2 linked regions of the Methylobacillus flagellatus KT genome follow. The protein of the gene in region 1 interacts with the protein of each later gene in a pairwise test. Links are inferred from orthologs where the notes say so. Each region holds a gene or a part of one and is shown on either strand. Other genes may lie near its edges.

What was found. The genes of interacting proteins can lie anywhere in the genome.
Region 2: the proteins of cysM (region 1) and accC interact in binary tests that used the Escherichia coli proteins (3 or more experiments, as listed by UniProt). The link is inferred for Methylobacillus flagellatus KT from one-to-one orthologs.

Annotation. Positions count from the first base shown.
Region 1 is NC_007947.1:1,998,855-2,002,742, reverse strand. What follows is about bases 480-3,372. They hold cysM (cysteine synthase CysM), read left to right. Parts: upstream 480-1,428; coding sequence 1,429-2,316; downstream 2,317-3,372. Other genes in these bases: MFLA_RS09520 (disulfide bond formation protein B), read left to right, coding at 875-1,375; xseA (exodeoxyribonuclease VII large subunit), read right to left, coding at 480-734. In the rest of the region: more of xseA, read right to left, coding at 1-479; MFLA_RS09510 (hypothetical protein), read left to right, coding at 3,846-3,888. UniProt on the Escherichia coli protein: Two cysteine synthase enzymes are found. Both catalyze the same reaction. Cysteine synthase B can also use thiosulfate in place of sulfide to give cysteine thiosulfonate as a product.
Region 2 is NC_007947.1:23,263-26,572, reverse strand. What follows is about bases 1-2,813. They hold accC (acetyl-CoA carboxylase biotin carboxylase subunit), read left to right. Parts: upstream 1-638; coding sequence 639-1,988; downstream 1,989-2,813. Other genes in these bases: prmA (50S ribosomal protein L11 methyltransferase), read left to right, coding at 1,988-2,813; accB (acetyl-CoA carboxylase biotin carboxyl carrier protein), read left to right, coding at 172-627; aroQ (type II 3-dehydroquinate dehydratase), read left to right, coding at 1-139. Also shown: more of prmA, read left to right, coding at 2,814-2,875; MFLA_RS00105 (zinc-ribbon and DUF3426 domain-containing protein), read left to right, coding at 2,885-3,310. UniProt on the Escherichia coli protein: This protein is a component of the acetyl coenzyme A carboxylase complex; first, biotin carboxylase catalyzes the carboxylation of the carrier protein and then the transcarboxylase transfers the carboxyl group to form malonyl-CoA.

The sequences.
Region 1 (3,888 bases):
AAGTCCGCGATCGTGAAGTCGGTCTCATGGCCGACGGCGCTGATGACCGGCAAGGTGCAGACATGGATGGCGCGCGCGACGATTTCCTCGTTGAACTGCCATAAGTCTTCGATGCTACCGCCGCCCCGGCACACGATGAGCACGTCGCATTCCGCGCGCTGGTCGGCGGTGCGGATGGCGTCGGCAATCAGTTTGGCCGCGCCCTTACCCTGCACTGGCGTGGGGTAGATGATGACATTGACCGCAGGCATGCGGCGGCGCAGGGTGGTGAGCACATCGCGCAAGGCGGCAGCGTCGGGCGAGGTGACAATGCCGATCTGGCGTGGGTGTGCGGGAATGGCAATCTTATGCTCTGCGGCGAACAGGCCTTCGGCGGCGAGCTGGTTCTTGAGCTTCTCGTAGGCTTCGAACAGGTTGCCCAGGCCTGCGCGCTGCAGGAACTCGATGGTAAGCTGGAAGTCGCCCCTGGCTTCGTAAAGCGTGACCACGGCCCGCGCCTCAACCTTGTCGCCCTCGCGTGGCGACCAGTCCAGGTAGGCATTGCGGCTGCGGAACATCACGCAGCGCACCTGGGCACCCTGATCTTTGAGCGAGAAATACCAATGCCCCGAGGCCGCCCGGGTCAGGTTGGAGATTTCGCCACTGATCCAGAACAAGGGGAAGCTGGTTTCCAGTAGTTCGCGCGCCATGCGGTTGAGTTCGCTGACGCTGAGGATGCGTTGAGGGTCTACCATATCGGGGTTGTGCTATATAGGTTTATGTCTATTAAGATTGTTTGGCGGCCGGGCCCGGGTATCGCAGCATGGATTGGTGCTAACCGGGATGTATCCGTTACAATTGCGGGACTTTCATTATAAGTGCTGGGGCTTTGTTTATGTGCAATAAGCTGTTTGCTGGGCGCCGCGGGTATTTCCTTGGTTTCGTCGCCAGTTTCGGGCTGGTGGGCCTGGCCTTGTTCCTGCAACAGAAATACAACCTGGAGCCTTGTCCACTGTGCATCTCCCAGCGGATTGCATTCATGGCGCTGGGGATATTGTTCCTGTTGGCCGCGCTGCACAACCCCGGCAGGGTGGGGCGCAAGGTGTATGGCCTGTTGCACGTCATCGCCGCCGCGACCGGCATAGGCATCGCGGCACGCCATATCTGGATCCAGGCCAACCCGGACAAGGTGATGGCCGAGTGCGGCGCGGGCTTTGACTACATCATGGAAACCTTCCCGCTGAAAAAGGCCCTGGACTTGATATTCAAGGGCACCGGCGAATGTTCGGCAATAGACTGGACCTTGTTCGGTCTGACCATTCCGCAGCTTTCCCTGATCGCGTTTGTCGGCCTGGGCCTATTCGCCGTCTTGTTGGCTTTTCACAAGAAAGCCTGATTTGGAATTCCGGGCAGGCCAGCCAGGCATGCCCAGCAACTGATTGAAACCACATGTACAAAACCCTGGATGATTTCGTAGGCAACACCCCACTGGTCAAGCTGCAGCGCATGGCGGGCAAGACCAGCAACACCATCTTGCTCAAGCTCGAAGGCAACAACCCGGCAGGTTCGGTCAAGGATCGGCCAGCGCTTTCCATGATCAAGCGCGCGGAAGCGCGCGGCGACATCAAGCCCGGCGATACCCTGATCGAGGCCACGTCCGGCAATACCGGGATCGCACTGGCCATGGTGGCGGCGATGCGTGGTTACAAAATGGTGCTGGTCATGCCGGACAACCAGAGCGTGGAGCGCCGCCAAAGCATGAAGGCCTACGGCGCCGAACTAGTCTTGACGCCACGCGACGGCGGCATGGAACTGGCGCGCGACGTGGCGACCAAGCTGCAGGCGGAGGGTGAGGGCATCGTGCTTGACCAGTTCGCCAACCAGGACAACCCGCTGGCGCATTACGAAGGCACTGGCCCGGAAATCTGGCGCGACACAGCAGGCAAGATCACGCATTTCGTCTCCAGCATGGGGACGACTGGCACCATCATGGGTACCTCGCGCTACCTCAAGGAGCAGAACCGCGATATCCGCATCGTCGGCGTGCAGCCTGAAGAAGGCGCGCAGATTCCTGGCATCCGCAAATGGCCAGAAGAATACCTGCCCAAAATTTATGATGCCAAGCGCATCGACGAGCTGGTGTACGTCAACCAGGAAAATGCGGAAAAAACCACGCGCAGGCTGGCGCAGGAAGAAGGCATCTTTGCCGGCATTTCCTCTGGCGGCGCCTTGTATGCGGCATTGCAACTCTCAAAGCGTGTGGAGAATGCCGTGATCGTGACGATTGTGTGTGATCGGGGTGATCGGTATCTTTCCACCGGCGTGTTTCCATCTTAATCGCATTGATGTAGCGATGCCCTCGTGCCCACGTTGTGAGTGTTATTCAAGATCGGCCTGAAGAGATTGAAGAAAGGCGCTACACGAGCAACGAGGGAATAATCCGTATCGGTATCGCAGTTACAGTAGAACTATAGCTATCTGTAGAAATGCCGGCTTGGCTATATCGGAGAGGAAGCGTCCGGCATTCAGTACCATAGACTCACGTATTTTCAGCGCATAAATGCTACCCGCAATGCGAGCAAGCGGCGTTGATCTTCCTGGCCTACGTACCGGAGAGTGTTGATTTCGGGGTCGGGTTGGTGTTGCAAAGTTAAGAATGAAGACAACACCACCGACCACAGTACCTTCCACATCGAGGAGCGCAGCTCTCCCGTCACCGTAACGAATTCTCGGATTGACTGACGACTTTCCTATAGCTCCAACCTGAATTAAGCTGCGCCGCGAAGAGGCGTTTGCTTCAATGAATTGTCAGGTGGGACCCACCGCATTATTCTTCTTCTTGGCGCACTAGGTGAACAATAGACGCAGGACCAGCTATCCAGAGCACATTGAAACCGTCTGGCAAAGGCTCTATCTCGTCAGCGCACTACCTGTGCAGATGCCAGATGAGCCTTCGCAGCGGCCAAATCATTGGTACGTACTTCAAGCCAAGTTTCAGCTTGACTCAAGCCCGGCATACGATCTATCCAAAGGTGGGGTGATTGCCTCCAAACTCAAAGGCCACTGCCGGTTGATATTCTAGAATCCGGCGAAAGCCAATCACATCACGGTAGAAGCGTACCGTGTCATCGTAGGCATGAGGCCGAGTCTTCATTGCAATATTTCGCCCTGCGGCGAACTTCAACGACTTGGTCATGCAGAAACCCCCACTGTGCCTACATTATATTTAGATAGACTCGTCGTATGAGATGGGGAAATATCTCACTTGATGCGCCCTCCTATGATTTCAATGGCACCAAGCTATACATAATCGTTTAGGCCGCCTAAGATTTGGCTGATCACTTTGCTTTGGGAATGTCGCCATGTCCAGGCAGCCATCATGAAGATGGCTCATTGCTATGATTGCTTGACAGGGTAGGTGCTGCCATATGTGTGCGACATGATTTAATTCCCGCGAAAGATGCCGATGTGGACTGGATTCAGCGCTAAATTTTCCTTCATGGCCAGCGTCATCCTGCAGAGAGAGGGGTTGATGAGATTGCTTTTTCATGAGTGACTTGGCTGTCAATCGGCAGGTGTCCGCTTCAACAAACAACCCGATCAAGGCCGCTTTGCTGTTCTTGATATCAGCAGGTGTTGCAGCAGGACTTGCCGTGGCCTTCTGAAGTCGTGGCGGCCAAACAACCGCTTAGGTTGAGTCTATAGCGCTTTCGCAGCGCGAGGCGCAGGCGTGGGCCTGGCAGTATGTGTTTCCAATTCGGTGTTATCCGATAGACACACGCAGGGGCAAGTAGCGGAGGGTCATGACGATGATACATATATTGAACAAAGCCGGACGTAGCATGCTGCGTCCATTGGATAGCTTAATGAATGCAAAGTTTGTCTATTGGCGTCCCATTGTCTTGGTCT
Region 2 (3,310 bases), 2.0 Mb from region 1 along the record:
TTCCAATATCTACGCACGCGAATCCTTCAGGCATCATTCGTATTTCTCCGACCTGGCAGTCGGCGTGATCAGCGGCCTGGGCGCACGTGGATATTTAATGGCGCTGGACTACGCCATCCACCACATTAGCCGTGCCTGACCGGCACCCTTTACACTTCTTAGAGGTTAACCATGGATTTACGCAAACTGAAAAAACTGATCGACCTGGTCGAAGAGTCCGGCATATCCGAGCTGGAACTCACCGAAGGCGAGGAGAAAGTGCGCATTTCGCGCCACCTGCCCAACAACCAGGCGCCAGTCCAATTTGCCCAGCCTTACATTGCCGCGCCTGCCGCTCCCCAGGCAGCCCCTGCCGCACCAGCTGCCGAGGCCGCCACTGCTCCTGCTATCGAAGGCCATGTGGTGAAATCGCCCATGGTAGGCACTTTCTATCGTGCGCCATCTCCAGATGCCAAGGCGTTTGTTGATGTCGGCAGTACCGTCAACGCCGGCGACACCCTCTGCATCATCGAGGCGATGAAGCTCCTCAATGAAATCGAGGCAGACAAGGCCGGCGTGATCAAGGCAATTCTGGTCGAGAACGGCCAGCCCGTTGAATATGGTGAACCGCTGTTCATCATCGGTTAGGAAATATCCTCATGTTCGATAAAGTCCTTATTGCCAACCGTGGCGAGATTGCGCTGCGCATTCAGCGTGCCTGCCGAGAGCTTGGCATCAAAACGGTCGCCGTCCACTCAGAGGCTGACCGCGAAGCCAAGTACGTCAAGCTTGCCGACGAATCCGTATGCATCGGCCCAGCGCCTTCCAGCCAAAGCTATCTCAACATTCCTGCCGTCATCAGTGCAGCTGAGGTCACGGATGCGGAAGCCATCCATCCTGGCTATGGTTTTCTCTCCGAAAATGCCGATTTTGCAGAACGCGTAGAGCAGAGCGGCTTCACATTCATCGGTCCGCGCGCCGAGACCATCCGCCTCATGGGCGATAAAGTCAGTGCCAAGGACACCATGAAAGCCGCAGGAGTGCCCTGCGTTCCCGGCTCCGAAGGGGCCTTGGGCGACGATAACGATGAAATCCTGCGTATCGCCAAGGATATTGGTTATCCCGTCATCATCAAGGCAGCCGGTGGTGGTGGTGGCCGCGGCATGCGTGTGGTGCATACAGAAGCCGCACTGCTCAACGCCGTCAGCATGACCAAGGCGGAAGCCCAGGCCGCATTCGGCAACCCCATGGTCTACATGGAGAAGTTCCTTGAACAGCCGCGCCATATCGAGATCCAGATACTGGCAGACCAGCATGGCAACGCCATATACCTGGGTGAACGCGACTGCTCAATGCAACGCCGCCACCAAAAGGTGCTGGAGGAGGCGCCTGCTTTCGGCATCTCGCCGCAATTGCGCGAGAAGATCGGCACCGCCTGTGCCGAGGCCTGCAAACGCATCAACTACCGCGGCGCCGGCACTTTCGAATTCCTTTACGAAAACGGCGAGTTTTATTTCATCGAAATGAACACGCGCGTGCAGGTAGAGCATCCCGTCACGGAAATGGTCACCGGCATTGATATCGTCCAGCAACAAATTCTGATTGCAGCCAATAAAAAGCTCGGCATCAAGCAGAAGGATGTCAAGATCACCGGCCACTCGATCGAGTGTCGTATCAATGCGGAAGACCCTTTCAACTTCGTGCCGTCTCCCGGCCGCATCACGACCTTTCATATGCCCGGCGGCCCCGGCATCCGCGTCGACACCCATGCGTATCAAGGCTATATGGTGCCACCCAACTACGACTCCATGATCGGCAAACTGATCGCCTATGGCGACACGCGTGAACAGGCCATTGCACGCATGCAGATCGCCTTATCGGAAATGGTGATCGAAGGCATCAAAACCAATGTGGCCCTGCACAAGGAACTGCTTGCCGATACAGCATTCCATCAAGGCGGCACCAGCATCCACTATCTGGAACAAAAACTGGGTATAGCAAGTAAGTAATGGCCTGGATTTCACTCAGAATAGACGCCCGGGATGACAACGCCGAGCTCCTCAGCGACACCCTGATGGAGCTCGGCGCACTCTCTGCAAGCATAGAGGATGCCAATGCCGAAACACCGGACGAACAGCCAATTTTCGGCGAACCGGGCGACCCACCTCCTGGCATCTGGCAGCAGAATGTCGTCACTGCACTACTGGATGAGAGCGCAGACCTGGACTCCCTGCTGGAGGAACTGAGTGCTGCCACAGGCATTACCGATTTCCGTTACAGCACGGAAACGATTGCCGAACAGGACTGGGTGCGCGCGACCCAGTCGCAATTCGAGCCCATCCGTATCCGGGATGATTTATGGATCGTGCCTTCCTGGCATGATGCACCTAACCCGGATGGCCTCAACATTGTGCTGGATCCCGGCCTGGCGTTTGGCACTGGCAGCCACCCGACCACCCACTTATGCCTCAGCTGGCTTGCCGACACAGTGAAGCCGGACACGAGTGTGCTGGATTACGGCTGCGGTTCCGGCATTCTCGCCATCGCAGCACGAAAACTGGGGGCCGGCAAGGTCGTCGGCGTAGACATTGATGCTCAGGCCATTCAATCCAGCGTCTACAACGCGGACCAGAACCAGGTGGATGCCAGCTTCTATCTGGCCAGCGACCTGCCTGGCGGACAGTTTGACATCGTCGTGGCCAACATCCTTTCCAGTGCCCTTTCCGTCCTTGCGCCGGCATTGGCGCGGGCCGCACGATCCGGCGGCAGGATTGCACTTTCTGGCATCCTTCGCGAACAAGCCGATCAGGTCAGTGCCATTTACCAGGAATGGTTCGAGATGGATGCGCCGGTGTTCATGGATAGCTGGGTGCTGCTCACAGGAAGCAGAAGGTGAACACCTGATATGCGGCTAGTGACCTCCTGCCCAGCGTGCGACACCCGGTTCCACGTCAAGCCGGAACAACTGGCGGCCCATGGCGGCGACCTGCGTTGCGGTCAATGCCAGCATCTCTTCAATGCCGGCTCGCGGATTTACGAGATTCTGGAGCCACAAACCCTGGCACCCTTGCCGCCCAGCGACGCAAGCGAGGAACCCTTTTCCGATCACATACCACCTGAGGCGGAAGAGGCAAGCCCTGCCCTGCCTCCGGCGACGCACTTCATCTCCGGCGACACAGATAGCGAAACAGCGGATTCACCAGCGCCAGAAGAGATCACGCCGATCGAGGAACCAACAACTATTCCTGAAGTAGAGCCGACAGGTACTATTGAAATCGACCACGGGGAATCGATAGATACTGAAACAGAGCCAAGCACCGCATCCAGCGAA